Regions from separate parts of the Rhodococcus sp. NPDC058521 genome, predicted to be linked through region 2. Evidence: predicted binding sites of a transcription regulator. Region 2 holds the regulator's gene; each other region holds the start of a gene.
What was found. Region 2 encodes LexA, which represses DNA repair genes until DNA is damaged. Its sites were predicted from a motif close to CGAACANNTGTTCG; they were not measured.

Region 1: ruvC (crossover junction endodeoxyribonuclease RuvC) is a predicted target of LexA. The motif match lies at 7,340-7,353, and genes of this name have one in related genera.
Region 3: ACFWO3_RS05595 (DUF222 domain-containing protein) is a predicted target of LexA. The motif match lies at 6,983-6,996, and genes of this name have one in related genera.

The regions. Positions count from the first base shown of each region.
Region 1 is NZ_JBHXNL010000004.1:338,064-348,795, forward strand. Features, by position in the region: gene ACFWO3_RS09630 (ABC transporter substrate-binding protein) at 1-1,518, opposite strand, end outside; gene secF (protein translocase subunit SecF) at 1,594-2,817, opposite strand; gene secD (protein translocase subunit SecD) at 2,814-4,508, opposite strand; gene yajC (preprotein translocase subunit YajC) at 4,629-4,979, opposite strand; gene ruvB (Holliday junction branch migration DNA helicase RuvB) at 5,065-6,144, opposite strand; gene ruvA (Holliday junction branch migration protein RuvA) at 6,141-6,743, opposite strand; gene ruvC (crossover junction endodeoxyribonuclease RuvC) at 6,740-7,321, opposite strand; gene ACFWO3_RS09665 (YebC/PmpR family DNA-binding transcriptional regulator) at 7,481-8,236, opposite strand; gene ACFWO3_RS09670 (GntR family transcriptional regulator) at 8,396-8,752, shown strand; gene ACFWO3_RS09675 (DUF1648 domain-containing protein) at 8,749-9,678, shown strand; gene pdxT (pyridoxal 5'-phosphate synthase glutaminase subunit PdxT) at 9,693-10,304, opposite strand; gene ACFWO3_RS09685 (acyl-CoA thioesterase) at 10,301-10,732, opposite strand, start outside.
Region 2 is NZ_JBHXNL010000018.1:28,926-39,657, forward strand. Features, by position in the region: gene ACFWO3_RS20600 (uracil-xanthine permease family protein) at 1-566, shown strand, start outside; gene ACFWO3_RS20605 (acyl-CoA dehydrogenase family protein) at 668-1,810, shown strand; gene lexA (transcriptional repressor LexA) at 1,870-2,634, opposite strand; gene ACFWO3_RS20615 (LysM peptidoglycan-binding domain-containing protein) at 2,877-3,371, shown strand; gene nrdR (transcriptional regulator NrdR) at 3,519-4,004, shown strand; gene hrpA (ATP-dependent RNA helicase HrpA) at 4,032-7,955, opposite strand; gene ACFWO3_RS20630 (aspartate aminotransferase family protein) at 8,074-9,318, shown strand; gene ACFWO3_RS20635 (DinB family protein) at 9,315-9,899, shown strand; gene ACFWO3_RS20640 (hypothetical protein) at 9,953-10,177, opposite strand; gene ACFWO3_RS20645 (hypothetical protein) at 10,219-10,732, shown strand, end outside.
Region 3 is NZ_JBHXNL010000002.1:285,595-296,326, reverse strand. Features, by position in the region: gene ACFWO3_RS05630 (DoxX family protein) at 1-15, opposite strand, end outside; gene ACFWO3_RS05625 (DUF4188 domain-containing protein) at 17-493, opposite strand; gene ACFWO3_RS05620 (carboxymuconolactone decarboxylase family protein) at 653-1,108, shown strand; gene ACFWO3_RS05615 (ABC transporter substrate-binding protein) at 1,126-2,184, opposite strand; cobalamin riboswitch at 2,240-2,361, opposite strand; gene ACFWO3_RS05610 (lipase family protein) at 2,351-3,592, opposite strand; gene ACFWO3_RS05605 (Lsr2 family protein) at 3,799-4,146, shown strand; gene ACFWO3_RS05600 (amino acid permease) at 4,162-5,553, shown strand; gene ACFWO3_RS05595 (DUF222 domain-containing protein) at 5,648-6,967, opposite strand; gene ACFWO3_RS05590 (zinc transporter permease) at 7,137-7,298, shown strand; gene ACFWO3_RS05585 (YjbQ family protein) at 7,329-7,739, opposite strand; gene ACFWO3_RS05580 (VWA domain-containing protein) at 7,760-9,133, opposite strand; gene ACFWO3_RS05575 (AAA family ATPase) at 9,135-10,040, opposite strand; gene ACFWO3_RS05570 (thiamine pyrophosphate-dependent enzyme) at 10,133-10,732, shown strand, end outside.

The sequences.
Region 1 (10,732 bases), on a different contig from region 2:
CAGTTGGGTCCCTGTGGATGGATCGATCGCCAACTGGTCGACGATCTGGTTGATTCGTCCGTTGTCGTATCGACCGAAGTTGGAACCGTTTCCGGCCCGAAGCGCGTATGCGGCCGTCGTGGGTGCAGCGGTCCCGCCCGCGCCCTGCACGGAAGCGGTTCCGCCGAGCACGGCATCCACCTGCCCGTCCCGCAGTGCGGAGGGGCGGAAATCCGGAGAACCCGCATCCTCGACCGTGATGCCCATGGGCTCACACGCCGCGGCGGCGGCCGACACGATCGCCGCCCTGTACGCGTCCGGCCCCAGGTAGCCCACGCGAACCGTGAGATTCGTCGCGTCCGCCTCGGCAAGCGCGGATTTCACCGCACCTGCATCCGGCTGACGGAACCGACCCCCGGCCGCGGCTGCAACCTGCGGGTAGATCAGGGTGTCGGGCGCTGTGAAACGCGTGTCGACAGTGCCGTCGACACCCACTGCACCGGCTTCCGGATCCTTCGTTGTGCCGAATTCGGAGGCCAACTGTTCGCGCGGCAGACACGCGGCGAAAGCGCGCCTCGCTGCTGCGGAGCCGAATTCCCCCTCCGTCGACAGCACGAACTGTTCGAGGTTTCGCGACGCCGTCTCGACCTCCTCGAATCCTTCGAGGTTCAATCCGTCGACCGAACCGGCCGCGACATCGATCACCTGTACATCCCCGTCGTCGACCCGTGACGGCAGCTCGTCCGACTTGGGCCAGATTACGATTCGTGACGTCGCCGGTCTGTTGCCCCACCACTGATCGTTCTCCACGAGCACGAGACCGTCGTCCTCGGTGTAGGACTCGATCTTGTACGGGCCGGAAGCGGGAAACTTCGTCGGATCCACATCTCCCGGCGCGAGGTCCCAACCCGTGTTCCAGAACTCGGCGATGCGCGCCATCGCGTCCTCGTCGGAGTTCTGGACCGAATCGACGATGTTCGCGCCGGTAGCAGTCTGGACCACGTGCGCGGGCATGAGGGCTGTCGCCCCGAACAACGAACGCCAATCGGAGAAGGCCCGACCCGGTTCGAACACCACTCGGGCGTCCTTCGCGCCGGGCCGACAATCGATGCTTTGGATATCCGAATATCCCGCAGTGCTTGCGGCTTGGAACAACTGGCCATCGGCGCCGGTGAACCTGCCGCTGTGCGCCGCCCACGCCAGAACCAGGTCGTCGCAGGTGACCGGCACCCCGTCCGAATACACCGAGGCCTGGTTGATCGTGTAGGCGATCGTCAGCGAGTCACCCGGAACCGGTGCGGCGCTACCGATGTCGGTGTCCGCGACCGCGCCACCTTCGGGCCCCGTGAACGTGAAGCCCGGGAGCACCCGGCCGAATGCTTGCCGGGCACCCGAGGCGGCACCGTCCACGGTTCCCGCGTTGTAAGTCGTGATGGTGTTGTCGATCGCATACCCGATCGAAGGAATCTGCTCGCCTTCCGAAGAACACGACGCCAACGTGCCCGCCACCAGGGCTGTCGTCACGACTCCCACAGCCATGACCGTTCTCTTGCCTCGGCGACGCGACAGTCGGCTGACTCCCGACGACGAACGGACCTGCGATTCGGGCATATGTCAGTGCCTTCTCTTGTGACGCTTTCCGGTGGGACGCGAACCTGGCCTCGGCGCACCCGAGGCGGCTCGCGCCGGTACCGACTCCGACCCCGTCGGGATTCGCGAGCCACTCGACGCTACCGGGGTACGCGTTGCGTCGCGCGAAGTTGCGGCCTCGCGTTTCGCCAGAACCTTGCGGGTGTGACCCGCCACGGGACCCCAACGTTCCTTGATCGACACGAGCAGCGGTGTCGCGAAGAAGATCGACGAGTACGCACCGACGACGATGCCCACCAACTGGACGAGCGCGAGGTCCTTGAGCGTGCCCACACCCAGCATCCACACCGCCACGACCATGAGCGCGATGACCGGCAGAACCGAGATGACCGTCGTGTTGATCGACCGCATCAACGTCTGGTTCACGGCGAGGTTCGCCTGCTCGGCGTACGTCCGTCTGTTCAGGTGCAAGATTCCTCGGGTATTCTCCTCGACTTTGTCGAACACCACGACCGAGTCGTACAGCGAGAAGCCCAGAATGGTCAGGAAACCGATCACCGTGGCCGGGGTGACCTCGAAACCGACGAGCGAGTACACGCCCGCAGTGACGATCATGTCGAAGAACAATGCGGTGATCGCGGCAATCGCCATGTCTCGTTCGAATCGGACTGCGATGTACACACTGACGATGACGAGGAAGACTACCAGTGCGATCAGCGCCTTCTTGGTCACCTGACCGCCCCAGGTCTCGCTGACATCGGCGACACTGATGGAGTTCTTGCTCGGCGTACCGTTGCTGTCCGTCGGTTGGAACTCGTCGAAGAGTGCATCCTGCAGCGCAACGATCTGCCCCGCATCGAGCGTCTCCGAGCGAATCTGCACGGTGGCGGAAGAACCACTACCCACCACCTGCACCGCTTCCGCCTCGATCCCGAGCGCGTCGGAGTAGACGGATTCGACCTGGGCCGTATCCACGTCTCCACCGGCCGGGAACTGGATACGTGATCCGCCCTCGAAGTCGATACCGAGGGTGAACCCCCGAATGACGATGCTCAGCAGCGCGATCAGAACGATCACACCGGTGAGGGTGTAGTAGAAGCGCCGGCGCCCCACCACCTGGAACGCACCCGTTCCCGTGTACAGACGTGAAAGCAGTCCGTGCGAGGGCATCGACTTCTGGTTGACACCGGAGTCGCTGAGACTCGACTTCACCTCGTACTCCGCTGTGCTGTTTGTCGGTTCACTCATGCTCGTGACTCCTTCGCCGACGCAGCGGCAACCTTGCGTTCCCTGGCAATCTGCTGCACCGCACCCAAACCGTTGACCCCGGGCTTGGACCAGAATGCCGATCTGGAAGCGAGGTGCACCAGCGGCCACGTCACCAGGAACACGACGACGACGTCGAGAATCGTCGTCAGACCCAGCGTGAACGCGAAGCCGCGAACCTGACCGACAGCCAGGACGTAGAGCACCGCGGCAGCAATGAAGCTGACGGCGTTACCCGACAGGATCGTCCGGCGGGCACGGGCCCAACCACGCGGAACGGCCGAGCGGAAACTGCGGCCTTCGCGCATCTCGTCCTTGATTCTCTCGAAGAACACGACGAACGAGTCCGCGGTCATACCGATACCGATGATCAGACCCGCGATTCCGGCGAGATCCAGGGTGAAGCTGATGTATCGACCCAGCAGAACCATGATCGCGTACACGGCGATACCCGAGAGCACCAACGACAGTGCAGTGAGTACACCGAGCATCCGGTAGTAGACCAGGCAGTAGATCAGCACGAGGATCAATCCGACGAGACCCGCGATGAGCCCCGCCTCGAGCGATGCGAGTCCCAGCGTCGCCGACACCGTCTCGGCCTCCGAGGACGCGAACGACAACGGCAGTGAGCCGTACTTCAGCGTGTTCGCCAGTTCCTTGGCCGTGTCGGCGTTGAAGGACCCGGTGATCGACGTCGAACTACCTGCGGGAGTTGCGCCCTGCACCTGCGGCGCACTCACGACCTTCGAGTCCAGGGTGAACGCGGCCTGCTTACCGATGTTCTCGCTGGTGAACTTCGCCCAAGTGTCCCCACCTGCCGAGTCGAAGTCGAGACTCACCTCGTGGCGAGACGACTGGCTGTTGTATCCGGACGACGCGTCCGCAATCTGCTGACCGTCGATGATCGAAGGACTGAGCAGATAGACCGCCTGCCCTTCCGTATCACACGCCACCAGAGGAAGTGCCGGGTCGTCGTTACCGCGTAGCGGGTCCGGAACCGAGCAGTCCATTGCGGCCATTGCCTGCTGCTGCACGGCCGGGTCGGTGCTCTGACGTAGCGCCCGGGCTTCTGCGATCTCGTCCGACGCATCGGCAGTCTCCCCGTCCGGCGTGACGGCGGAGTCCTCGTCGGGAGCTGGTTCGGGAACTTCGGGTGACGTCGGGTCCTGCGCCGGGAACGGGCTGTTCTGCGGCTGCGGTGCGGGCTGTTCACCCGGCGCGGCTGGTGCGGGAGTATCCGCGGCTCCCCCCGCCGGAGCTTGGCCAGGGGTCTGTCCGGGTGCGCCGCCGCCGACCGGCTGCGTGGTCACCACAGGCCGGATGTACAGCCGAGCGGTCTGCCCGAGCGAACGGGCCTGTGCACTGTCGTCGCCGGGAACCGTGATCACGAGGTTGTCGCCGTCGATGACCACCTCGGAACCGGACACACCGAGCCCGTTCACACGCGTCTCGATGATCTCTTGGGCCTGACGGAGGCTGTCTTGCGTCGGCGCGCTCCCGTCCGGGGTGCGCGCGGTCAGCGTGACACGCGTTCCACCTTGCAGGTCGATGCCGAGTTTCGGCGTCGGGGACTTGTCTCCAGTGAAGAACACCAGGGCATACAACGCCGCGACCAACACCGCGAAAACGGTGAGGTACCGGGCGGGATGCACCGATCCGGTGGAAGGTGCCACGATCTCTATGTCTCCTCGGTACTTACGGTTCGAAGGAATGCGTGCGTTTCGACCACACGACCTGTCGCACACTGCCTCCGCGTGGAGGCGATCATTCAGGGTGCATGCAGGACGTCGGGGTCAGTCCTTGGTCGGGCGTGAGTCCTCCGCACCGTATTCCACGGCGGAGGACCCGGACTCCTCGATGATCGACGTCTGGACGTCGTCTTCTTGGTCCTCGTCCACGATGCGCTCACGGACGACGGCTCGCGACCATGTCGTCACGACGCCCGGCGCAATCTCGAGATCCATGGTGGTCTCGGTCAGGCTCGCTACTGTCGCGTGCAGGCCCGCAGTGGTGAGGACCCGGTCTCCGACCTGCAACGAGTCCTGCAGAGCGGCGGCCTCGGCCATCGCCTTCTTCTGGCGGCGCATACCCAGGAACATCGGCACCAGCAGCGCCAGAATCAGCAGGGGAAAGAGAAAGTCCATCTGAAAGTCAACCTCGGGAGTGTCGCAGGGTTCGGCGGGACGCTGGTCCCGGATGGACCGACGCAGTACACCAGTGTGCCATTACTCAGAACAGAGGCGCCTGCGGCTCGTTCACACGCACCTCGATTCCGCTGGCGGTCGCGTCCGGAGGCGGAGCCAGACCGAGCTGCGACCAGGCCGCTGCGGTGGCCACTCGACCTCGCGGGGTGCGTGCAACCAGCCCGGCGCGAACCAGAAACGGCTCGCACACTTCTTCGACCGTCGACGGCTCCTCCCCGACGGCAACTGCCAACGTCGACACTCCGACCGGTCCTCCCCCGAAGCTACGAACGAGCGCGCTGAGCACAGCCCTGTCGAGGCGATCGAGACCCAATTCGTCCACGTCGTACACCCTGAGCGCGGCCCGCGCGATCTCGCGCGTGACCACGCCGTCCGCGCGTACTTCTGCGTAGTCGCGGACTCGGCGGAGCAACCGGTTCGCGATACGCGGGGTACCACGCGACCTACCGGCGATCTCGGCACCGGCTTCGTCGCCGAGGTCGACGCCGAGGATCCCAGCCGATCGCAGCAGGATCCGCTGGAGTTCCGCCGGCTCGTAGAAGTCCATATGTGCGGTGAAGCCGAATCGGTCGCGCAGCGGTCCTGTCAATGCACCGGAGCGGGTAGTGGCGCCGACAAGCGTGAACGGAGCGACTTCGAGAGGGATCGACGTCGCGCCCGGCCCCTTCCCCACGACCACGTCGACACGGAAGTCCTCCATTGCGAGATACAGCATTTCTTCGGCCGGTCGAGCGATCCGGTGAATCTCGTCGATGAAGAGGACGTCACCCTCCACCAGATTGCTGAGCATGGCCGCAAGGTCGCCTGCCCTCTCCAGGGCGGGTCCGGACGTCAGACGTAGCGACGTGCCGAGTTCACCGGCGATGATCATCGCCATGCTGGTCTTGCCGAGTCCGGGCGGTCCGGACAACAGAATGTGGTCGGGCGTGCCGCCGCGCTGTTTCGCGCCCGAGAGCACCAGTTGAAGCTGCTCACGCACCCGCGGCTGCCCGATGAAGTCGGTTATCGACTTCGGACGAAGGCTCGCTTCCACGTCTCCGTCGCCGGTGACCAAGTCCGGCGACACCTGCGATTCGCCGTCGAACGAGTCGTCGGAGCCGATCATCGCGAACTCCCGAGATACGAGAGTGCGGACCGCAGGGCGCCCGCCGTGTCGATGTCAGGTTCTGCTGCGAGAACTGCATCGGTCGCGGGGTCTGCCTGTTTCGGAGTGAATCCGAGACCGACGAGCGCCTCCACGATCTGATCCCGCATCGATCCGGGCGCGCCGCCGGGAACGGGTGTCGGACCGGCCGTCTGCGCCGCCGCATCGACCTTGTCTCGCAGTTCCACGACCATCCGCTCGGCGCCTCGTTTGCCGATCCCTGGCACGCGGGTCAGCGCGGAGACGTTGCCCTCCGCCAGCGCGGCTCGTAGCGCTTCGGGCTCGAGAACCGCAAGCGTTGCCATCGCGAGTCGGGGGCCGACCCCCGAGACCGTTTGCAGGAGGCCGAACAGGTCCCTGGATTCGGCATCCCCGAAGCCGTACAGCGTCATCGAATCCTCGCGAACGATCATCGCCGTCACGAGCCTGGCATCGGTTCCTCGCTTCAGCGAGCCGAGAGTCGACGGCGTCGCATTGATCCGGTACCCGACGCCGGCCGATTCGATGACCACGTGATCGAGGGCGATGTCGAGAACCTCGCCTCGTACGGACGCGATCATCGGGTACCTGCCTTCTTCGCTCGGGTGCCCGCCTGCGCCAAGCGGGCCTGATAACGGCGTTTCTGTTCTGCAGCCGCGGCTTCCGCGCGCTCCTTTCGTTCGATCATCGGCGCCCGCCAACAATGGCAGATCGCAAGAGCGAGAGCGTCGGCGGCATCTGCGGGCTTGGGCGCTTCCGCCAAAGCGAGAATTCGCGTCACCATCGCCGTGACCTGCGCCTTGTCAGCCGATCCGCTTCCTGTGACCGCGGCCTTGACCTCACTGGGCGTGTGAAACCGGACCGCGATGCCACGTCGAGCCGCCGCGAGTGCCACCACCCCGCCGGCTTGCGCCGTTCCCATCGCGGTGCGCACGTTGTGCTGGGAGAAGACTCGCTCGACCGCAACAACTTCGGGTCGATACCGGTCCAACCACGACTCCGCAGCCTCCGACACCTTCAACAGGCGCAAGGCGAGATCGAGGTCGGCGGGTGTGCGGACGACGTCTACCGCGACCGGCGAGACGGTTCGGCCGGTGCCTCCATCGACGACACCGAGACCGCATCTCGTCAGTCCGGGATCGACTCCCAACACCCGCACGTGAACCCCTCTCGATACCGAACAACTGTTCGACAGCCTAGCGGTGCGTGGCCCCGAAGCGGCGAATCGACACACCCCGAACGCAGGCGCGAGGGTGCACCGGAGCCGGTGCACCCTCGCGCGATTGACGCATCCTGCGTCGGAAGGTCGTGCGATACGTCAGTCTTCGTCCAACTCGGCGAGCACCTCGTCCGAGAGGTCGATGTTGGTGTAGACGTTCTGGACATCGTCCGAGTCCTCGAGGGCATCCACGAGCTTGAACACCTTGCGAGCACCGTCCGCATCGACCGGAACCTCCACGGAGGCACGGAAATCGGCGTCCGCCGAGTCGTAGTCGATGCCGGACTCCTGCAGCGCGGTACGCACGGCAACGAGATCACCCGGTTCGCTCACGATCTCGAAGGTCTCACCGAGATCGGAGACCTCCTCCGCTCCGGCGTCGAGTACCGCGCTCAGCACGTCGTCCTCCGACCGGTCACCCTTCTCTAGAGTGACGACGCCCTTGCGCGTGAACAGGTAGGAGACCGACCCCGGGTCGGCCATGTTGCCGCCGTTGCGGGTCATCGCGGTGCGAACCTCGCCGGCAGCACGGTTGCGGTTGTCGGTCAGGCACTCGATGAGAACCGCGACACCGTTGGGCCCGTAGCCCTCGTACATGATCGTCTGCCAATCGGCGCCACCGGCTTCCTCGCCTGCCCCACGCTTGCGAGCGCGCTCGATGTTGTCGTTGGGAACCGACGTCTTCTTCGCCTTCTGAATGGCGTCGTACAGAGTGGGATTGCCCGCCGGGTCGCCACCGCCGGTACGAGCCGCCACCTCGATGTTCTTGATCAGCTTCGCGAAGGCCTTGCCGCGCTTGGCATCGATCACGGCCTTCTTGTGCTTGGTGGTGGCCCATTTGGAGTGGCCGCTCATGCGTTTCAAGCCCCTTTCCCGCTGCATTCGGCACGCTGGTATGCGCATTGACAGCTTGGCTGATGTTACCCGCACCCGGGGGTGACGTGAACGGTACCGCCACCGACCGCGCCGACAATCGACTGGACCTTTGATCTATTGTTTGCATACAATACAAACATGTTGATGCGTGTGGATCACGGGTCGGGCACTCCGCTCGGCGAGCAGATCGCGGCCAACGTTCGCGCCGCGTTCCTGCGTGGCGAGGTCAAACCGGGTGATCGTCTGCCGTCGGCTCGCGCGCTCGCGGACTCGGTCGACGTCAACCTGCATACGGTCCTGCGCGCCTACGCCACGCTTCGCAACGAAGGACTGATCGAGCTGCGGCGCGGACGTGGCGCAATCGTTCGCCCCGACACGAGCCCATCGCACACCGCGGTCGAACAAGCAGCGAAGGACTACGTACGAGAGGCCAGATCGTGGGGCCTGAGCACACAGCAGATGCTTCATCTGGTCGAGGAGGCCGCGAAAAAATGACGTCCACAATCCGAACCACCGTCTCGCGGCGGAGAGGGCTGGCCGCGACAACGACGGTCTTGCCGCTACTCGTCCTGTTGGTCACCGCCGCGGCATGGGCAGGCGAACTACCGGACACCATCGCCGTGCACTGGTCGGGTTCGACCCCGGACCGATTCGGTAATCCGGTCACCTACTTCTGGTGCGCGCTCGGCATTGCAATCGCCGCCACCTGCGCTGCAACGGTGGTGACGATCCGAGGGACCGCCGACGATCGGCTGTGGTTGCCGGCGACAGCACTCGTGTCCTGGACAGCTGCGTCCACCTGGATCATGAGTGTGGCCCTCACGCGCCACGCCGGTAGCGCCGAGGACGCACGCATCGGTCCCTGGATCGTCGTTCCACTGCTCGGTATCGCGTGGGCACTGCTGGCATTCGCACTCGCCCCGGCATCACCGCATCCACCGGCAGGCAATCGACCGGTTCTCGACACCCCGCTCTCCCCTACCGAACGGGTGTCGTGGACCCAGCGCGTTCGTGGTCGCTGGGCACTGGTGCTCGCGACCGTGATGGCGACCGCAGCACTCGCCTCATTCCTGCTGGGACAGTGGTGGATCGCGCTGCTGTTCGCGTTGCTCGTCGTGGTGGCGGGTGCCTTCGCTTCGGTCACGGTGCAGGTCGACCAGCGCGGCGTGAGCCTGTCGTCATGGGGTCTTCGCTGGAAGCGGGTTCCACTCGACACGATCGAATCGGCGACCGTGACCAGGATCGTTCCCGTTCAGTGGGGCGGATCGGGATACCGCTTCACACCACGCGGTACCGCGGTCGTCGTACGAGGTGGTGAGGGAATCGTTCTCGAGAAGAAGAACGGTCGCCCCTTCGCCATCACTGTCGATTCGGCGAACGACGGTGCAGCGCTAATCAACTCGCTCGTCGCCGCCACCTGATCGAGGTGCGACCGTCAGGCCCGTCCCCGCACGACGTCGACGAAGAGATCGTGCACGCGCCGATCCCCCGTCACCTCGGGGTGGAACGACGTCGCCATCAACGAACCGTGACGAACCGCGACGATGCGGTCTGCGGCCTGCCCCTCGCTGTGGGGAACACGCGCAAGCACCTCCACACCCTCACCCACTCGCTCCACCCACGGCGCGCGAATGAACACGGCCCGGACAGGGTCGCCGTCGATTCCGGTGAACTCCAGATCGGATTCGAACGAATCGACCTGGCGACCGAACGCATTGCGACGCACCGTCATGTCGATGGCGTTCAGATGCTTCGCGTCCGGTCGGGTATCGAGCACCTCGCTTGCAAGCAGAATCATTCCCGCACACGAGCCGTATGCCGGAAGGCCGTCGGACAGGCGCTGACGAAGCGGTTCCAACAGTTCGAAGATCTCGAGCAGTTTGCTCATCGTGGTCGACTCGCCACCGGGTATGACGATTCCGTCCACCTTGTCGAGTTCTTCCGGTCGGCGCACACCCATCGCATCGGCACCCGAATCGTTCAGTGCAGCAATGTGTTCACGCACGTCGCCCTGCAGCGCGAGGACTCCGACGAGCGGTCGCGTCATGCGAAGATTCCTGTCTCTGTACCGACCTTTGCGGACTCGCGCGGGGTCCGGGTCAGGCCTTCCTGAACGACTGCGGCAACCAGGTTGCCCGACCGGTCGAAGATTCTCCCCTGTGCCAGTGCCCGGCCCAATCCGGCCGAAGGCGAAGTCTGGTCGTAGAGCAGCCATTCGTCCGCACGGAACGGTCGCAGGAACCACATGGCGTGGTCCAGAGAAGCAGTCTGTGTGACGACACCCCGGTGCGGGACCTTCGCAGCGCCGATCAACGTCATGTCGCTCATGTAGGCCAGCGTGCAGATGTGGAACACCTGATCGTCCGGAAGCAGATTCCGGTAACGGAACCACACCTGCTGCCGCGCTGCGATTCCGGGAATCTTCCGAGTGTCGTCGTCAGGGACGATCCGGACGTCCCATTCCTTCCACTCCTC
Region 2 (10,732 bases):
TGCCGGTGGTGATCGTCCTGGTCGCGGAGAACGTCGGACACGTCAAGGCAGTATCCGCAATGACGGGACGCAACCTCGACGACGTGGCCGGCGACGCGCTGCTGGCGGACGGCCTCGCAACCACTTTTGCCGGGCTCGGTGGCGGTTCGGGCACCACGACCTACGCGGAGAACATCGGGGTCATGGCGGCTACCCGGGTGTATTCGACGGCGGCCTACTGGGTTGCGGCCGCCACCGCCGCAGTCCTCGCGTTCTCGCCGAAGTTCGGCGCACTCGTATTCACCGTGCCGGACGGGGTGATCGGTGGCGCGACTCTGGTTCTGTATGGACTCATCGGCGTCCTCGGTGTGCGCATCTGGGTGGAGGCGAAGGTCGATTTCACCGACCCGGTGAACCTGTCGGTGGTCGCAGCCGCGTTGGTTGCCGGAATCGGAGATCTGTCTCTGAAGATCGGATCGGTCGAACTGGGTGGCATCGCTTGGGGCTCGGTGGGGATTCTGGTGGCGTACCCCGTCATGCGAAGACTGGCCGCGGTCGGGCGCTCGTCCACCGGTCACGATTCGTGATCACCTCGGTCCTCCCCACCGAAGTGTGACCGGGCATACGGTCGAGGTGAGTGCTGCGTGGCTGCGGCATTGCACGACAACCAACCCAACGAGGAGCCGACGTGGATCGCACCCTGTTCGAGCCGGAGCACGAACTTTTCCGCGAGTCGTACCGGAAGTTCTTGACCCAACATGTCGAGCCCTTCCATGCGCAGTGGGAAGAACAGAACATCGTCGACCGCAGTGTGTGGATCGAAGCGGGAAAGCAGGGCTACCTCGGAACCGCCGTGCCGGAGGCATACGGCGGCGGGGGAGTCCGGGACTTCCGGTACAACGCGATCGTCACCGAGGAGACCACGCGGGGCGGGTTCAGTGGAATCGGATTCACTCTCCACAACGACGTCGTTGCCCCGTATCTGCTCGATCTCGCCAACGAGGAACAGAAGCAGCGCTGGTTGCCCGGTTTCGCATCGGGTGAGTTGATCAGTGCGATCGCCATGACGGAGCCCGGCACGGGTAGTGACCTGCAGGGCATCAAGACGCGGGCGGTGCGCGATGGCGAGGACTGGATCCTCAACGGGTCCAAGACGTTCATCACCAACGGCATCAACGCGGACATCGTGATCGTGGTCGCCTGCACCGACCCCGACAAGGGTGCACAAGGGTTCAGCCTCTTCGTCCTCGAGCGTGGGATGGAGGGATTCGAGCGCGGTCGCAATCTCGACAAGATCGGCATGAAGGCGCAGGACACTGCCGAACTCTCCTTCACCGATGTGCGGGTTCCCGGTGCAAACCTCCTCGGCGAAGAAGGTATGGGCTTCCTCTACCTGATGAAGAACTTGCCGCAGGAGCGGTTGTCGATCGCTGTCGTTGCCGTCGCGGCCATGGAGGCGTCCCTGGACATGACGATCCAGTACTGCCGCGATCGAAAGGCGTTCGGCAAATCGATCGGAAGCTTCCAGAACACCCGCTTCGTCCTGGCCGAACTCGCCACCGAGACGACCGCAGCCCGGGTTCTGGTGGACAAGTTCATCGAACAGCTCAACGCCGAGAAGCTCACCGTCCAGGAAGCTGCGATGGCGAAGTGGTGGACCACCGAGGCGCAGGTGCGGCTGATCGACCGATGCCTACAGCTGCACGGCGGGTACGGCTACATGAAGGAGTACCCAATCGCGAAGGCATACATGGACTCCCGCGTGCAGACGATCTACGGCGGCACGACGGAGATCATGAAGGAGATCATCGGCCGTGGGCTGAATCTCTGATCTGCGGACCGGAAATTGTGAAGGGCCGTCCGATCGGACGGCCCTTCACGATGTGTGATTCAGACCTTGCGTACGACGGTGACCACCTTGCCGAGGATCACTGCGTCGTTACCGGGAATCGGGTCGAACAACTTGTTGTGCGGCATCAGCCACACTTGGTCGTTCTTTCGCTTGAAAGTCTTCACCGTCGCTTCACCGTCGATCATCGCGGCGACGATGTCGCCGTTGTCCGCGACGTTCTGCTGACGAACGGCGACGTAGTCGCCGTCGCAGATCGCGGCGTCCACCATCGATTCGCCGACGACCTTCAGTAGGAACAACGAACCCTGACCGACCAATTCGCGCGGAAGTGGGAACACGTCCTCCACGGCCTCCTCCGCGAGGATCGGTCCGCCGGCAGCGATCCGGCCCAGTACCGGAACGAACGTGGGCTCGGGCAGTACTTCTGCGTCGACACCCTCGGGTGTTGCCTGCGCGACGAGGGTGGGGCGAGGTGGCTGAGCACCGGCTGCCACGTCCGCTGCGACCTCGTCGAGCCCGCGGACATCGACCGCTCGGGGACGATTGGGATCACGCCGCAAGAACCCCTTGCGTTCGAGCGTGCGCATCTGGTGTGCGACCGACGACGTGGAGGTGAGTCCGACTGCGTCGCCGATCTCGCGGATGCTCGGGGGATACCCGCGTTCGGTGACAGACGCGCGAATGACCTCGAGAACACGGCGCTGACGGTCGGTGAGCTCGGCGGGATTCGGGGCCGGCTCCGCGCTCGACCCTGCGGCCGAACCTGCGGCGTTCGAGTCTTCGGGCGAGCTGTCGTCCTTCATGCTGCGTGCCTCCGTGGGTGCGGGGTCGTGGGTGCTGGGTGGTGGGTGGTGGGTGGTGGGCGTCGAGCGGCGCATGCTGTGCGTTCTGCCACGAATCTAGCGACTTCTCCAGCCGTTATCAAACATTTGTTCGATTCGTGTCGCTCGAAATGGCGACATTGTCGGACCGCCGTGGTAGAAATCGAACATACGTTCTTTCGAACGTCTGATCGAACAGGGTGATCGACTACCGGAGGTACCAGATGAGCAGCGCAGTTCTCAGCAGGCGCGCGGTGGATTACGCAGAGACCGACTTGGGGCGCGCTGCGCACGGTCGCGGACCGGATGTGGTTCGTGAGCCACGGATCGCGGATCGCCGGCGGGGCCAGCGCAGGCCGGACTCGGGCGCGGTGCGATACATGGCGGACCACGTGCGGGTCTCGCAGGCAGATCATCGTGCGGTCGATATCGACGTTGGTTGGCGCACGATGCTCGCGACTGTGCTCGTCACGGCCGGGATTTTACTCGGCTTCGGTGCCGTCGCGTACGTGGTCACCGCCACCGGTGATGCTGCACTCGCCGAAGCGACCGAGGTCGTCCAGGTGGGAGCGGGGGAGTCTCTCACCGAGGTTGCCGAGCGAATCGCACCCGAGGTGCCGGCCCAGCAGATCGTGGACCGGATCATGGATCTGAATGCACTCACCAATTCCTCGGTTCATGCGGGGCAGAGTCTCGTGGTCCCTGCGTTGCGGGGCTGACGGCCCGTTCGGTGCTGCATGCGTGAGGTCGTGAGTCGAACGAGTATTCTCGAATGCTGTCAGTCACACCACCTTGCGTGGTCGCGTCGGCATCGTGCATTCGTTGCGGAAAGTCGCGGTCGCGTCGGCTACGACGAAGGAACCGCCATGCATTGCCCTTTCTGCCGGCACCCTGATTCACGTGTGGTCGATTCGCGTGAGGCAGACGAAGGCCAGGCGATTCGTAGGCGTCGTTCGTGCCCGGAATGTGGCCGTAGGTTCACGACCGTCGAGACGGCCATTCTGTCCGTGGTCAAGCGCAGTGGGGTTACCGAGCCGTTCAGTCGCGAGAAGGTGGTGCGCGGAGTTCGCCGTGCCTGCCAGGGCCGTCAGGTCGACAACGATGCCCTGAATCTGCTTGCGCAACAGGTGGAGGACGCGGTCCGTGCGTCTGGTTCCGCCGAGATTCCCAGTAACGAGGTCGGGCTCGCCATCCTCGGTCCACTGCGCGACCTCGACGAGGTGGCGTACCTGCGCTTTGCCTCGGTGTATCGATCATTCAGTTCGGCAGACGACTTCGCACGCGAGATCAAGGAACTCCGCGAACATCAGGCAGCCAAGGCCGAAGCCGAGGGCACGAGCCGAAATTCTTGAGCGTCGTTCTCCGGAATTGCCAGTGCCTCACCGGGCGCGCACAACGGCATCCATCATCTTGAGGATCCGTTTCTCCGACACTGCCACAGGCGTGCCCAACGATTGGGCGAACAGACTCACTCGAAGTTCTTCGATCATCCAGTGCACGGCGTTGACGTCTGCACCGTGATGGCGCTCCGGCGGGATCGACGCGAGCATTCTTTCGTAAGCGGCATAGACCCGATCGAGGACGTCCATTCCCTTGCGGTCGCGGTCGGCGCTCGCCGGCAAGGATTCGAGTCGGAGCGTTGCGGCCGCCAGGTAGCGCGGAAGTTCACGCACGCCGGCAACGCCGAGTTCGGTCACGAAGCCGGGGAACAGAAGCGTGTCGAGCTGTTCCCGAACATCCTCGGCTGCTTCACCGCGGGAGCGGGCGAGGACTGTCTCGAGTCGGTGCGCGTTGTCGAGGGCCGGGATGGTGAGTCGTAGCAGGATCGAGGCGTTGCGCGGCAGGGTGTCGCGGGCTGTCTTGACCAGTGCGTCGAATTCTTCGGGGCTTCTGACCGGTTCCTTCCACGAATCGATCAGTGCGTTGGCAGCTGCGTTTCGGCAATCCGCCACGAGAGCGTCGAGACTCCCGTCGGGGTTCTGTCCGAGGGTGAGACGCTGAGCGTTGCTCACGGCCGCCACGACCGTTTTCGTTCGAGTGGGAACCGTGCCGAGCAACAGTTCTCGAAGGCCCGCCCGGTTGGCCGCCTTCTGCTCCGTTGCAGTACTCAGAACTCGCACCGCCACTCCGTCGTTCTCTCGAACGAGCGCGGGATAGCCGACTACCTTCTGCCCGGCGACTTCGCGAGTAACCGTGGCAGGCAGTGTGCCGAGGGTTGCGGGTGTCCAGGCCAGTGCCGGTGGGCGTTCGGAACTTGTTGCCGTCTTGGCGACCTCGTCCCGCACGCGGGGAGCGAGGGAGTTCCGTAACCCGGTGAGGCTCTTGCTGCGTTCCAGGACCCGGCCGTCCTCGTCGACCGCGGCGAAGGTCATTCGGAGGTGATCGGGGAGCGCACTGGGGTCGAAGTCCTCGGGTGTGATGCGGCACGAACCGAGACGAGACAGTTCCCTGGCAATTGCGATGGTGAGAGGTTCCGAGCGCGGCTTCACGGCGGACAGCGCGGCGACTGCGTAATCGGGTGCGGGAACCACCTGGCGTCGAAGCGTTTTCGGGAGGGTTTTGATGAGTGCCGTGACAAGGTCTTCACGCATTCCGGGGACGAGCCAGTCGAATCCGGCAGGACGGATGCCCGCAAGCAGGGCAACCGGAATGCGCGCGGTCACGCCGTCCTCTTCGGTGCCCGGCTCGAACTGGTAGATCAGGGGGAACTGAATCTCGCCTTGTCGCCACGCGTCCGGGTACTGGCCGTCGAGGACAGTCGCCGCGTCGGCGTTGACCACGGTGTCGGGCGTGAAGTCGAGCAGGTCCGGTGTGGTTCGACGGGTCTTCTTCCACCACGAGTCGAAGTGCCTCGCGGATACCGCTTCCGGCCCGATTCGGCTGTCGTAGAAGTCGAAGAGTGTGTCGTCGTCGACCAGGATGTCTCGTCTTCGCGCGCGGTTCTCGAGTTCCTCCACATCGTCGAGGAGTGCGCGGTTGGCGTGGAAGAACTTGTGGTTCGTCTGCCATTCGCCCTGTACGAGGGCGTGCCGGATGAAGAGGTCCCGGGAGACCTCCGGGTCGATGCTGGAGTAGGTGACCGGGCGTTTGGCGACGAGTGGCAGGCCGTAGAGGGTGACCCTCTCGTACGCGACGGCTGCCGCCCTCTTCGTCGACCAGTGCGGTTCGGAGTACGTGCGTTTGACCAGTCCCGGGGCCAACTTTTCGGCCCATTCGGGTTCGATGCGTGCGGTCATGCGGGCCCACAACCGCGATGTCTCGACAAGTTCGGCCGCCATGACCCAGCGTGGAGGCTTCTTGAAGAGCGTGGAACCGGGGAAGATCGCGAAGTGTGTACCGCGGGCTCCCAGGAACTCGCGCTTCTCGCCTTCGCGGAGTCCGATGTGTGACAGCAGTCCGGCCAGCAGTGACTGGTGAATCGCTGCTTCGGTGGCGGGGGTGTCACCCACCTCCCAGCCTAGTCCACGGGTGATCTGGCGAAGCTGTCCATGCAGGTCCTGCCACTCGCGGATGCGGAGCCAGTGCAGGAACTCGTTGTGGCACATCTTGCGGAACTGGCTGGAGGAGAGTTCCCTACGCTGCTCGTGGAGGTACTCCCACAGCTTGGTGAATGCGAGAAAGTCGGAGTTCTCCACCGCGAATCGGGCATGCTTCTCGTCCGCGGCCTGTTGATGGTCTGCCGGTCGTTCGCGGACGTCCTGAATCGACAGCGCGGACACGATGACGAGAAGTTCGGCGAGACAACCGTTTCGGTGGCCTTCTACGAGCATTCGCGCCATGCGTGGGTCTACGGGAAGCTGGGCGAGTTCTCGGCCGGTCGCGGTGAGAACCGGGCCCTCGGCCGTCGCACCCCGTTCTATGGCACCTAGTTCCTCGAGTAGGCCGACGCCGTCCCGCACCGCTCTGGGATCGGGCGACTCCACGAATGGAAACGCAGCCACGTCGCCCAGTCCGAGCGCCGCCATCTGCAGAATCACCGAAGCCAGGTTCGTGCGCAGAATCTCGGGTTCGGTGAATGCCGGACGGGCCTCGAAATCCTCCTCCGAGTACAGGCGGATACAGATGCCTTCGGCCACGCGCCCACACCGACCCGACCGCTGACGTGCGGAGGCCTGCGAAATGGGCTCGATGGGCAATCGCTGAACCTTGGTGCGTACCGAGTACCGGGAGATTCGTGCGGTGCCCGGATCGACCACGTAGCGGATACCGGGAACGGTCAGGGAAGTTTCGGCGACGTTGGTGGACAAGACCACGCGGCGTCCGGAATGTGGAGTGAAGACCTTGTGTTGCTCGGCCGCCGACAACCGGGCGTAGAGCGGGACGATCTCGGTACTTCGAAGCCTGCGATCGCGGAGCGCATCCGCAGTATCGCGAATCTCGCGTTCACCGGAGAGGAACACGAGGATGTCGCCGTCTCCTTCCGCGCAGAGTTCGTCGACCGCCTCGCACACTGCGTCGACCGGGTCCAGGTCCACGACCTGGTCGCCGACCTCGATCGACAGCGGGCGGTAACGCATCTCGACTGGGAAGGTGCGTCCCGAGACCTCGACGATCGGTGCGGGAACTCCATCAGTGGAGAAGTGTTGCGCGAAGCGTTCGGGATCGATCGTCGCCGAGGTGATGATCACCTTGAGGTCGGGTCGGCGGGGCAGAAGCTGTTTCAGGTATCCGAGAATGAAGTCGATGTTGAGGCTGCGTTCGTGGGCCTCGTCGATGATGAGCGTGTCGTAACGGCGCAGCATCTTGTCGCGCTGAATCTCGGCGAGCAGGATGCCGTCCGTCATCAATTTGATCAGCGTGCCATCCGACACCTGGTCGTTGAATCGAACCGTGTAGCCGACCGTGTCGCCGAGGTCGGTGCCGACTTCCTCTGCGATGCGTTCGGCCACCGTGCGAGCGGCGAGGCGCCGCGGCTGAGTGTGGCCGATGAGGCCGCGGAGACCACGTCCGAGTTCGAGACAGATCTTGGGGATCTGTGTGGTCTTCCCCGAGCCGGTCTCGCCCGCGACGATGACCACTTGGTGCTCTGCGATCGCCTTCGCGATGTCGTCCTTGCGGGCGGCCACAGGGAGGGCCGACGGGTAGGTGACCTGCGGAACCTTCTCGGCACGTGAACTCAGCCGTGCGCGGGCCTTGTCGATCTCGGCTGCTATCGAGTCGAAGGCGTCCGGAGTCTTGGCCCGGTCGATGCGTCGCCGAAGTCGATTCTCGTCCCGAAGGGATACCCCGGACAGGCGGTTCTTCAGGTCTCGACGGGACGGCGCGTGCGGTGCTCGTTCGGCGGACGGTGGTGGCTCAGACATGCTGGTGACAGTCTAGGCGGCTGCGCAAACGAATACCGGATTGCCTCTTGCCGCCGAAACGCACGCGAGGCGTTAGTGGCATAGTCGCTCGTGGAACGTACGTGAGGAAGGAACTGGCATGGCAGCGGGCACTGGCACCGGATCGGCACTGTGGCACGGATTCGCAGACATGGGAGCGGTCGAGCGCGGTGGCGCTTTCGTCGTCTCGAAGGGTGAGGGTGCGTACATTTGGGACGACGCAGGCAACCGCTATCTCGACGCAACGGCCGGTCTCTGGTTCACCAATGTCGGTCACGGTCGCCGCGAGATCGCAGACGCAGTGGCGCAGCAGTTGTCCACCATTGCCCACTTCTCCAACTTCGGTGACTTCGCCCCCGAAACGACGGTGAAGCTCGCCGAACGTCTCGCGGCCATTGCGCCGGTCGCGGGCAGCAAGATTTTCTTCACCTCGGGTGGATCGGACTCGGTCGACACCGCAGCCAAGCTGGCGCGACGCTACTGGCACGAGATGGGCAAGCCGGACAAGAACATGGTCGTCGGTCGCCAGAAGGCCTACCACGGCATGCACGTCGCCGGGACCGCGCTTGCCGGCATTCCCGTCAACCGCGAGGGCTACGGCGAGCTGATGCCGGACACTGCAACTGTCGAATGGGATGACGCGAAGACTCTTCTCGCGCTGATCGAAGAGGTTGGCGCCGAGCGCATTGCGGCGTTCTTCTGTGAGCCGATCATCGGTGCCGGGGGAATCTACCTGCCGCCGGAGGGCTACCTGGCCGAGGTTCGAGACATCTGCCGCGAGCACGACATCCTGTTCGTCGTCGACGAGGTGGTCACCGGATTCGGTCGGATCGGCGGGGACTGGTTCGCATCCACGCGTTTCGATCTGCAGCCCGACATGATGACCACCGCCAAGGGGTTGACCTCCGGATATGTGCCGATGGGTGCAGTGTTCGTGGCGCCGCGAGTGTCTGAGCCGTTCTTCTCCGGCGGAGTGTGGTGGCGCCACGGGTACACCTACGGTGGCCATGCCGGCGCTGCGGCGGCAGCGCTCGCGAACCTCGACATCGTCGAACGGGAGAATCTGCTCGCCGAATCGAAGCGGCTCGAAGGATCACTTCACGAGCACCTCTCGCCGCTCGCCGACCATCCTCGGGTGCAGGAAGTGCGAAGCGGTCTGGGTGCCGTGGCTGCCGTCCAATTGGTAGACCCTGCGGAGGCACTGCCGTTCGTCCAGACCCTTCGTGAACACGGCATCTCCGGTCGCGCGGCAGGGCAGGGCGCGATGCAGATCTCGCCGTCGTTCGTGATGACCGACGAGCAGGTCGCGGACATGGCAGCGGGAATTCGCGCAGCGCTCGGATGACTGCCCGCGGCGGGGAGAAAGCCGAACTGATCGGCCGATTGCAGGAGCTGCGTGAATCGGTCCTCTGGAAGTTGGAGGGCTTGTCGGAGTACGACCTGCGGCGGCCGATGACACCCACGGGGACAAACCTGCTCGGGTTGGTCAAGCACCTTGCGGGATGCGAGTTCGGCTACTTCGGCGAGGTGTTCGGCAGGCCGGCTCCAGTTGATCTTCCTTGGACTGCACCGGGTTCGGTCGAGAATGCCGACATGTGGGCGACACCGGAGGAATCGGTGGAATACATCGTGGACGGACTGTATCGGCGGGCGTGGCAGCACGCCGCGGAGACTTTCGAGACCGTCGAATTGGACGACACCCGGATCGTGCCTGGGTGGCCCGCGGAACCTGTCACTCTGCATCGAATCCTCGTGCACATGAACATCGAGACGGCTCGGCACGCAGGGCACATGGACATCGTTCGCGAGTTGATCGACGGCGCGGCGGGAATGACGAAAGGCAACGAGAACCTTCCGTACGGTGACGCCGAGCGATGGCAGGCGCACCACGACGACGTTGCGCGTGCCGCGGAACCCTTTGCGTGAGCGAGGCTCAGTGGGCTGCGTGAGCGAGGCTCAGTGGGCTGCGTGAGCGAGGCTCAGTGGGCGCTGCCGGAGTCGTTCGGATGCGTCGTGTCGGTGCGCGCGTACGCCTGGGTGTATCGCTCGTGCAGTCGTGAACGAACCTGGTCCGGTGTGTAGGACTTTCGCTGCCGATCGGCGCGGACGGCCAGTGCGCCGGTTGCGGCTACACCCATGACGCCGGCCAGGCCGGCGATCTTCCACCATCCCTTCGCGGTGGGTCGAGTGATTCGTACACGCATGCACTCGAGCTTAGGTGGTGTGCTCGCATAGTGTGATTGTCATGCCCCGCAGAACCGGACGCTCCGTGGTCGATCTCGACACCGCAGTCGACCAGAGCCGAACGGGGGACATCTGGATCTTCCGTGGGGAGTCGGCGGCCGACAGGGCAATTCAGACGCTCACCAACAGTCCGGTCAATCACGTCGGTATGGCGGTCGTTCTCGACGATCTTCCGCCGCTCATGTGGCATGCCGAGCTGGGACATTCCTTGCCGGACATGTGGTCCGGTCGCCACCAGCGCGGCGTGCAATTGCACGATCTGAAGTCCGCGGTGCGTGTGTGGGGATCGAAATACGGGCAGCGGGCCTGGTTGCGGCAGTTGATCAAGCCGATCGACGAGACGCAGGAGGATGCGCTGTTGCGCACCATCGCCCGATTGGACGGAACACCGTTCCCGTCGACGGCGAAGCTGTTCTCGAGGTGGTTCGTGGGTCGCGCACCGAAGCTGCGTGGACGAGATACGGACGCGGCTGGACTCGAGAGCGCCTACTGCGCGGAAGTCGTCGCGCAGACCT
Region 3 (10,732 bases), on a different contig from region 2:
GATCAGCGGTTCCATGTCAGTTCTCCGTTCGTAGTTCGGAGCGCTCGATACGCGCCCTGGCGTGGTTCGTTCCCTTGGACACAGGTACCCGGGTCGTGAACCGGGCCAGCCCGATCTCGGGGGTGTCCACATACACCGATTCCGCGCGGTCGACGACGTAGGTTTCGTGCCAGACACCCACCGCACCAGGTGTTTTAGCGGCGCGTCGATTGAATGCCGCCCACGCCGGGCGATGCTCGGCGGTGCGGTCGCTCGCGTAGGCGTAGAGCTTGTCGAGCGAATTCCAGTACTGGATGACGGTGGGATGAAGTCCCGTGAAAGTCATCCGGTATCCGAGGAATCCGTACTCCGGTTCCCGGGACAGCTCACGGAGCATGCGAGGCATCGCCACCAGCGCGGGGAGCCAGAGATCAGGCCTCCACCAGCGGTTCACCGTCATCCCGATGAGAAAGACGACGAGTTGGCCGTCGTGTGAATGCGTATGTCGTTGCATCTACCCTCCTTCGGAGTTGGATACTGCTACTATCCAAAGTATGGATAGTAGCAGTATCCAATGTCAAGGGCTTTCTTGCGGGTCTTTCGGCTGTCACGAAGTTGTGGGCCGCTCCGTCATAGGTGTGGCGAACGAAAACCACACACGAAGGAGACGGCGATGCAGGCACGAATGAAGAACCCGGTGATGGTTCTCCCCAAAGCGATGAAGGCGCTCTACGCGTTGAGCACGTCCACCGGCGACGTCGATCTACCGGAACGGACGGTGCATCTGATCCACCTGCGCGCGAGCCAGATCAACGGATGCGGAGTGTGTGTCGACATGCACGCAAAGGAAGCGCAGCAGGCCGGCGAGACCAACGAGCGACTCTTCGCGGTATCGGCCTGGCGCGAGGCGCCCTACTTCGACGACGCCGAGCGCGCTGCGCTCGCACTCACCGAGTGTGTGACCCGGCTGAGCGATCGCGCCGAACCGGTCCCCGACGACGTGTGGAGCGACGCCGCCGACGTCTACGACGAACAACAACTGTCCGCGCTACTCGTTCAGATCGCCGCGATCAACGCGTGGAACCGGCTCAACGCGAGCACGCGGCAGATTGCCGGCTCGGTGGGCTGAGACGGGTTCTGCAGGGATCAGGAGGGTGATCCCTGCAGCCCGGCCGACAGCTTCTCGATGGCAGCTACCTCGCGTATCCCGGGATCGAGTTCGGAACCGGTCAGAATCACGTAACGCCGGTCCGGTACTGCGGACATCTCCCGGGTCACCGGATTGGACTCGAGGAAGGCGATTTTGGTGTCGAGCGAGTCACCCTCCACTCGAGTGCGGCTGAGGTCGCCGAGAACCAGTACTTCGGGGTCGCGGTCCGCCACCGTCTCCCAACCGATCTCGGGCCAATCCTCGCTCGAATCCTCGAAAACGTTGGTGGCACCCACTTCGGATGCAAGCAGTCCGGGCGCGGAACAGCAGCCTGCCATGAACGGCTGGTCGATCCCGGAGAACCAGAAGGCGACGCTCGGGGACGGGGTGTCGCCCGCCAACGCATTCTTCGCCGCGTCCACTCGTGCCCGAAGTTGTTCCACCAGTTCTGCGCCGCGTTCCTGGACATCGAAGATCGCGGCCAGCTCGCGGATCTCCCGATAGAGAGTCTCGATGGTGAGTTTCTCGCTTCGTGTGACCGTGTCGCCCTCGACAGTCGCGCCGGTGCACACCGACGGCGATTGGTACGTATGGACGCCGAGTTGTTCGAACCGGGAGCGTTCGGCCACCACGCCACTCGTGAACGTATGTGCGCTTGCAGAGGTGACCAGGTCGGGTTCGGTATCCAGGACCGTTTCGAGAGAAGGGTCGTTGTCGGCAAGTCGCGGTACACGCTCGTTGGCGGCTGCGAGCTCGGGCAGAACCGGATCGAACCAGGTGGACGTGCCCACCATGCGGTCGGCAAGTCCGAGGGACAGAAGAATCTCGGTGGAACTCTGGTAGAGCGAGGCCGCGCGCTGCGGTGGCCCGTCGAACGTGACGGATTCGCCGCAGTTGTCGATGGTCAGTGGATATACCGTGTCGCCCGGCTGTTCGGAAAGGCTGGACGAGCCGGATTCAGGTTCGGGTGACGTTCCGCAACCCGCCAGAAGCGATGCTCCGAACAGGAGTGCCGTCGCGTGTGCGGCGCCCCGCCGGAGATGTGATGTGCGCACGAGAAGGGCGCCCTTCTGCTCTGGGCTCGTTCGCGGAGCTCGAGGTGGTTCGGGCCGCGTGTAGGCACGACCCGGCAAGTATTCGGACTCGGGCTTGGGCCCATCACCGTTGCGCGTCAGTTCCGGGTTCGCACCGGATTCCCTTGCTCGGTCGAAACTGACGATATCAGCAGGTGGCAGGTAGCGGCTCGCCCCGGAATCGAGCGTCCATCCAGTCCAAAGCGGGCACCAGCCCCAGGGCGGCCGCCGAGAGGTGGTCCGGACTCGGGGTGAGCGTCGTCTTCACGTACGTGCCGGCCTCGCAATAGCGTGCGGTGGTTCTGTCGATCGCGTCGACCGGGATCAAGACGTCGGTGGGGCTGTGCCATTCGAATATCGGTGTCTCGGGGACACCCGGATACAGCTCGAGGCTGTTCTCCTCGAGCACCTTCCAGGCGTCGGGGTCGTCCATGAAGTTCGGGTTGTCGGTGAGTTCGGCTGCATTCTTGCCGACTCCCCAGAACATGATCTCGTTCGTGCACCCGTTGTTGATCAATCCGCGTAGCCATCGGCCCTGATTGTTCAACTGGCTGCTCAGGTGGATGCGATCGGGATATTCGCGTTCGAGGCCGATCGCGGCAGCCATCGCGAGGCCGAATGCCGGGTGCGGATTGACGCCGAGGGCCTCGGCCATCGTGGTCAGGTTCATCGGAGTGCCGCCGTGGGCAGCACCCACGATGTCGAGTTCCGGTGCATATTTCGGGGCCAGAGCGGCCGCCCAGGCGGTGGCCATGCCGCCGCCGGAGTAGCCACCCAAGGCCACCTGGCTGTTCGTGACACCCAGCTCGGGAACCTTCTTCACGGCACGAATTCCGTCCAGGGTGATCTGACCGCCGAGCTTCGCCGCCCCGTACGCCATTCGTGGACCGAGATGATCCGGGAGTGCAACCGCCCATCCTCGGGCAAGCGCGATGTTGAGACCGGGGGCCTCACGAATCTGCGTGAAGGGGTCGCTGGTGTAGAGCTCGGTCGCGATCTTGCACTTGTGTCCGAGTGAATTGATGATGTGCTGATAGGACGCCAAAGGGCCGTCCGGCTGATGGTTCGGTGGCAACAAGTACGTGGTGTTGGCAGCGATCGGCAGCCCACGCGAATCCGTCGACCGGAACAGGACTTCCCATACCGCGCTGCCCGGGAAGTACAGGTTCGGGGGCATCTGTCGAATGTTCAGCACATCCCCCGGCGCTCGCTCCGCGAGGTCGGGTGGCGGCGCGTAGAACGGGTCCGGGTCCGGCGTCGGCAATCCGAGCACCGATGCGGGCGCCGTGTGTGGATCTTGGGCGGCCGCCGTCCCGGCGCCGGCAAAAGCCGCACCGAGCGTGACGCTCACAGCAAGCACGAGTAACGGACGAAGAACGCGTGAGACCATGGCCTACCCCACTGTTTTGCCTGATGGACACCGCTCACTATGCCAAGGTCGACGTACGCGCATGAGTGTTTCGCGCCGAATCGTGACAAACCGGACGGTCCGGTTTTTGTAGGTCGGGTGCGGTGAATGGCATCGCCGACTTTGCGGAATTGCTACAACTCGACGTAATCTTGTCATCGAGTTTTCACCGACGATTGGATTGATTCGTGGCAAGAAAAGTAATTGTTGAACTGGTGGATGATCTCGACGACACGCCCATCGAGTCCGGAGAAGGCGAACACATTGTTTTCGCCGTCAATGGAACCGAATATGAAATCGATCTGAACGACAAGAACGCGCAGGAATTCCACCGCAAGCTGGGCTACTACATCGAGCATGCGGCGAAGGTTGCAAGCGGCAAGAAGCGGACGGCCGGTTCGTCGACCTCATCCCCGCGCCGCAGCAGCGAACAGACCAAGGCGATCCGTCACTGGGCTGCCGCAAACGGCTATGAGGTGTCCTCGCGTGGCCGCATTCCCGCCGAGATCGAAGAGGCATTCAAAGCAGCTCACTGACTCGGTCACAGATACATGGACAACATTGACGCCGGCCCCTCGGTCGAGGGTGAATCGGCTGGACTTCGGCGTGGCCTGACGGCTCGGCACATTCGATTCATTGCACTCGGGTCCGCCATCGGCACAGGGCTTTTCTACGGTTCGGCAGAAGCGATCGACCGTGCCGGGCCCTCGGTACTTCTCGCATATCTGATCGGCGGCGCGGCCGTGTACATCGTGCTTCGTGCGCTGGGAGAAATGGCGGTCGCGAGCCCGGTCTCCGGATCGTTCGGTGAGTATGCGACAAGACATCTCGGCTCTTTGGCGGGGTTCACCACAGGGTGGACGTACACGTTCGAGATGGTGATCGTGTGCCTCGCCGACGTCACCGCGTTCGGCGTGTACATGGGCTTCTGGTTCCCCGACGTGCCGCGCTGGATCTGGGTGCTCGCGATCGTCTTCTTCATCGGTGCGGTGAACCTCCTCGGCGTGAAGACCTTCGGCGAACTCGAATTCTGGTTCACGCTGGTGAAAATCACAGCGATCATCGCGATGATCGTGGGCGGTGCCGCAATTATCGTCTTCGGATTCGGGATTCACGACACGGAAGTCGGTGTGTCCAATCTGTGGACGGACGGCGGGTTCTTTGCGACCGGAATCGGCGGATTCATAGCATGTTTCGCCATTGTCATGTTTTCCTTCGGTGGAACCGAGATCATCGGAATCACCGCGGGCGAAGCAGAAGACCCTGCTCGGACAATTCCTCGGGCCGTGAATACCGTTCCGGTGCGAATCATTTTGTTCTACGTGCTCACCCTCGCCGTCATCATGGCGATAAATCCGTGGCAGGAGATCGGCTCGGACGAAAGTCCGTTCGTCCAGATCTTCGACGGTCTCGGAATCGGTTCTGCCGCGACGGTCCTCAATATCGTGGTCATTACCGCCGCCCTGTCCGCAATCAACAGCGACATATTCGGTGCCGGCCGAATGATGTACGGAATGTCTTGCGCCGGTCAGGCTCCCGCAGTGATGCAGCGGGTCTCCCGCAACGGAGTTCCGTGGATGACCGTGGTGATCATGGCGGGAGCCCTGCTCGTCGGTGTGCTGCTCAACTACCTGATCCCCGACAAGGTCTTTCTGGTGATCGCGTCGATCGCTACCTTCGCGACGATCTTCGTATGGATCATGATCCTCCTGTCCCAGTTCCAGGCGCGGCGGCGCATGAGTGAACAGGAATCGACCGAGCTCGCCTTCCCCGTCCCGTTCTGGCCGTATGCACAGATCGCGGCGATCGTCTTCCTGGGCTTCGTGATCGGAGTGCTCGCCTTCGTGTCCGACACCCGGGTAGCACTCGTCGTCGGTGTCGCGTGGCTGGTGCTGCTCGCCGTGGCACACCGGGTCTGGGTTCGGCCCCGCGCGTCGGTCTAGCCTTCGCCGAGGAGATCGGGGAATACTCCTGATTCCCATGCCGTTTGGCGCCGCCTGGTGGTGGTTGGTGGGCGGCGCTGGTCGGTGGTGTGGGTCAGGCGGCGTCGGGTCCGGCCCTGGTGTGCTCGTGTCCGGTGCGGCGGTTCGACGGCAACACCGGTCGCTCACCCGGAAGTGGTGGGGGCAGGAACCACGGATACCGATCGTCGCCCATGATCACTTCCCACTGGGAGTGATGGATCAGGCGGTGATGAAACCTGCACAGCAACACCAGATTGTTCAGGTTGGTGGGTCCGTGATCGGCCCAGTGCACGATGTGATGACCTTCGCACCACGACACCGGTGCCCCACAGTTCGGGAACGCACACCCACCATCACGCACCGCGAGTGCGCGGCGTTGTTTCGCGGTCACCGTGCGGACCGTGGCCCCCACATCCAATGGGGCACCGTCCGGGTCGACGACCACCGCCGAGAGCAGACAATCACAGGCGAGCATGCGGGTGGTGGAGATCGTCAACGGACCCATCCACGACGCCCACCCCACATGATCATGTTCCGGATCGGACAGCAGATCCCGATGCGAGTCGGCGGCCGAGGAATCAGGAGCGGGTTTCGGATGCGAGGCAAGATCGGCCGCCTTCACCATCACCGACAGGTGCGGCTTCACACCACCCTCGGACGGGCCGGCCCCGGCAGCCAAATAGCGGCGGAGCAGTTCGGTGAACCCATCCGCCCGCCGCTTGGCCGGAGAACGCGAATCCTTGGTGCCGTCGGTGGCGGGGCGCGGCGCGCAGAGCCCGGACAACGCGGACAACAGCATTTCCCCGGATACCGCATCCAAATCGGCCTTCACCGCCACCCGACCGTTCAACGTCCGGCAGGCATGAAATTCGTTACGGTCGGTGTCCTCGGCCGGTGGTGGGGTGTCGGATTCGAAGATGCGTTCCAGTTTCGCGATCACCGCCCGCACCCCAGGTGCGGTCGCCAACGGTCCCCGTCCCGCCACCAACAGTGCGTCCACACACGCCGGTAAGGCATCGGCGGGCATTCCTGCCGGCGGGTTCTCGCAGAACCCGACGATCAGCCCCGCCACCGCGATCGACACCTCACCCGCATCCAACGCGGCACCCACCGACGGGTACTTCCCCAACACCGCACCCAACGCGATCAACCTGCCTGCGGCACCGACCTCGAGCAATGTGGTGTGCCCCAACCACATCTTCGTATTCCGATACCCCAGCACGTCCATCCGGCAGCGGGCATCGACCTCGGCCACCAACCGCACCCGCCGCGCCTCCAACACCGCGATCTGCGACGACACCTCGAGCACCGCATCACACAACACCCGATCCGCCAACCGCCACGCATCATCCGACGATGACTCCACCCCCGAGAAAACGTCCCCCGACCCCATGCACCCACTTTAGGTCGAACACCAGTTCGAGTCAATGGTTCGAGTCGAGGTTTCGAATGCTCCGAGTACTAGCCTCGGAATGATCTCGGGATCTACCCTCGAACCAGGAGATGAGCGGGGCCCTTCCGGCCGGCTCCAGTCGGTCGACTGCTCGTCGGAGGGACGAATCATGACCACTGCCGAACATCGCACGCACGAAGATCACACGCACGTCCACGGCTCGGACTGTGGCCATGAGGCGGTTCAGCACGGGGATCACGTGGACTACATTCACGACGGTCATCGACACGCAGCGCACGGCGATCATTACGACGAACACGGTGACGACTGACCGGCTTCCTCGCGACCGGGAAGGCCACGTTCAGCCAGGGAGGAAGCTGAACCTGACGTTGCGGACAGGGTTGTCCACGTTCGTGTCCACGAGACAGACGGACTGCCAGACTCCCGTGGCAGCTGTGCCGTCCAGGACGGGAATCGTGGCGTAAGGCGGAGCGAAAGCCGGGACAACGTGGTCGCGCCCGTGTCCAGGGGTACCGTGTTGGTGTCGCCATCTGCCGTCGCGCGGTAGTAGATCGTCGACCGCAGCGAGAAGGTCCTCGTCGCTGCCCGCCCCCGTCTCGATGACTGCGAGACCGGCAGTGGCATGCGGCACCCATACATGGAGCAGCCCGTTCCCCGCACCGGCATCCCCGAGGAACTTCTCGATGTCGGTGGTGAGATCGTGCACCACCGCCACGTTGCCCGTGCGAACCTCTATCTCGGTGCTGTACATGTAATCGACGGTAGCGCGGATCAGGTGGGTAGCAACCGGCCGACGACATCGGCAAGTTGGCGGACGGTCCCCGTCTCGTACATGGACACGACCTCGGCGTAGGTGTGTGCTGCGGAGTCGCCCGACGACCACGACCGCGCCGGCTCGGGATTGAGCCAGAAGATGTTCTTGGCGCGCGCCCGCATGGCTTGCAGTACTGCGACATTGGGATCTGCGTAGTTCGTTCGGGCGTCACCGAGTATCAACACCGAACTTCTGGGACCGATGGCGTCGAGATACTGCGCTCCGAACGCGGCGAACGCAGTTCCGTAATTGCTGCCACCGAAGCGCGCGACGTCGGTCTCGGCCACGACCCTGTCGGCGAAGCCCGCTGTCGGCGGCTCCCCGGGGCGAAAAATATGCGTGATCTCGTCGCACGAGTCCACGAAGCCGAAACTGCGCACCTTCGTGAACTGGTCCTGCATCGCTTGCACGAGCATCAGTGTGAACTCCGCGAACCCGGCAACGGAGCCGGACATGTCCGCGAGGATGATCAGGTCGGGACGCCCATGGCGGCGTGCCTGGAGGACCGGTCGCATCGGAATGCCGCCGGTGCCCATCGACTTGCGAACGGTACGGCGCATGTCGATTCGGCCGCGAGTGGCTTTGCGTCGGCGTGCCGAAACTCGCGTGGCAAGTGTCCGTGCGAGTGGGTAGACGAGCCTCCGCATCTCGGCCAGATCCCGCTGGTTCGCCGATAGAAAAGCCCGATCCTCCGTGCTCTCGCGCACCGCGCTCTTGGCGACCTTCTTCGCACCCCGTATGCGGGCCACTCGACGAAGTGCCTCGGCTTCCACGAGGGCTCTGAATTCGCCGGCCCGACGCTCTGCTTCGAGTGCGAACACTGCGTCTCTGGTGTCGTCCCCTGTCGAACCGCGCTGCGACTGTGCTTCTTTCGCGAGTTCGTCCGGGGACCCGAGTTTCTGAAATGTTTGATAGGCAGAGAACTGCGCTCGGCCCTCGCCTCTGCCCGATCCGGACGAGCCTTCGCCGCCGATCGCGCCCAGCGAGTCGAGGACTTGTTCTGCGAGTGTCGCAACACCATCCGTGTCCCCATCGGAAATTGCGTCGACAACCATCTCTCGGAGTTCGGTGACGTCTGTGGACGGGGGAAGCGGCACAGCCTCACCCCCGTCGTAGAACAGCGCGAATATTCGGTCGAAGACTTCGCGCTGACCGGGTCTGCGAAGGAGGGTGGCGGCCAGGCCGGACCGGAGGCGGTCTCGATCGGATTGGCCGAGGACCACCGTTGCTGCCGCAGCGTCGACCGTGTCGCTCGTGCCGATCTCCACGCCGTGCTCACGCAGGACGCCGACGAACTCGACGAGCTTCTCCGAGTTCACGTTGGTGGACACGCTACTTGCTGCCCCGCTTGTTGCCGAGATGCAGTTTCTCGGTTGCAGTTTCGTGATCGGACTTGTACTTGAGCAGTACGCCCATTGTCGATCTGACGACGGCGTCGCCGACCTCTCTGACTCCGAGTCCACGGAGGGTCCGTGCCCAGTCGACCGTTTCAGCGATGGACGGTGGTTTCCGGAGCTCGAGCTTTCGCAATGCGGACACCACTTCGACAGCGGAGGACGCCACGGTCTCGTCCAGCTCCGGAACTTTGGATCGTACGATCGCCAGCTCGAGTTCCGGTGTCGGAAAGTCGATATGGAGGAACAGGCACCGCCTCTTGAGGGCCTCGGACACCTCGCGGTTCGCGTTGGACGTGACCACCACGAAGGGGGTGCGTACCGCCTCGATGGTGCCGATCTCCGGAATGGTCAGCTGAAAGTCGCCGAGCACCTCGAGGAGGAGTCCTTCGATCTCCATATCGGCTTTGTCCAGCTCGTCGATCAGTAGCACGGTGGGTTCGTTGTTGCGTATCGCGGTCAGCAGCGGACGGGAGAGGAGAAACTCTTCGGTGAACACGTGGTCACGTGTGGCTTCCCACTCCGTTCCCTGTTCTGCGGTGATGCGCAGCAGCTGCTTGGCGTGGTTCCACTCGTACAGCGCCCGCGATTCGTCGATGCCCTCGTAACACTGCAGACGCACCAACTCGGACTTCGTGGCCGCCGCGATCGCCTTGGCCAGTTCGGTCTTGCCGACACCTGCCGGCCCCTCGATGAGAAGTGGTTTGTGCAGGTAGTCGGCGAGGAACACGGCCGTTGCGATGTCGAGTGACGGCAGGTATCCGACAGCGGACAGCCGGTCGTTCACCTCGTCCACCGAGGTGAACAGGGTGTCGGCGGTGGGCTCGCTCTGGTCGGTGCTCATAGCAGCATCGAGCGTATACCAGCGCACCGCGGGCGTTCGGGCGACAATGGCGAGCAGGAAACGTGGAGCGCGTCCGGAAGGAAGTGGTTCCCATGGCGGAACCGGTCGACGAGCACTTCCTCGAACGTGTCCGAGGCTTACCGTCCGAGGTCCTGCCCCGCCCGCCGCTCTCCCAGCCGGTGCGTGCCGGTTCGTCCCTGACCGTGGGTCGGTGCCTCGAGCTGTTCGACGACCAGGTGGACAGTCGTCATCTCGACCTGGCGGCACGTCGGTTGCGTGCGCAGGGCTCGGGGTACTACACGATCGGTTCGTCCGGGCACGAGGGCAACGTCGCGGTGGCGGCTGCGCTGCGTCCGACCGATCCCGCGTTGCTGCACTATCGATCCGGCGGGTTCTATCTGACCCGGGCCAGGCAGGTGGACGAAGGCGATCCGCTGCTCGATGTGCTGCTCGGAATCGTCGCCGCGTCGGACGATCCGATCTCGGGTGGCCGCCACAAGGTGTTCGGCCGCAAGGACATTGCGGTGATTCCACAGACCTCGACAATCGCCTCGCATCTTCCACGTTCGGTGGGTGTTGCGTTCGCGATTGCGCGGGCAGCGAAATTGGGGATACCGTCACCGTGGCCGCGTGATGCGTTGGCGGTGTGCAGTTTCGGGGATGCCTCGGCCAATCACTCGACGGCCACCGGC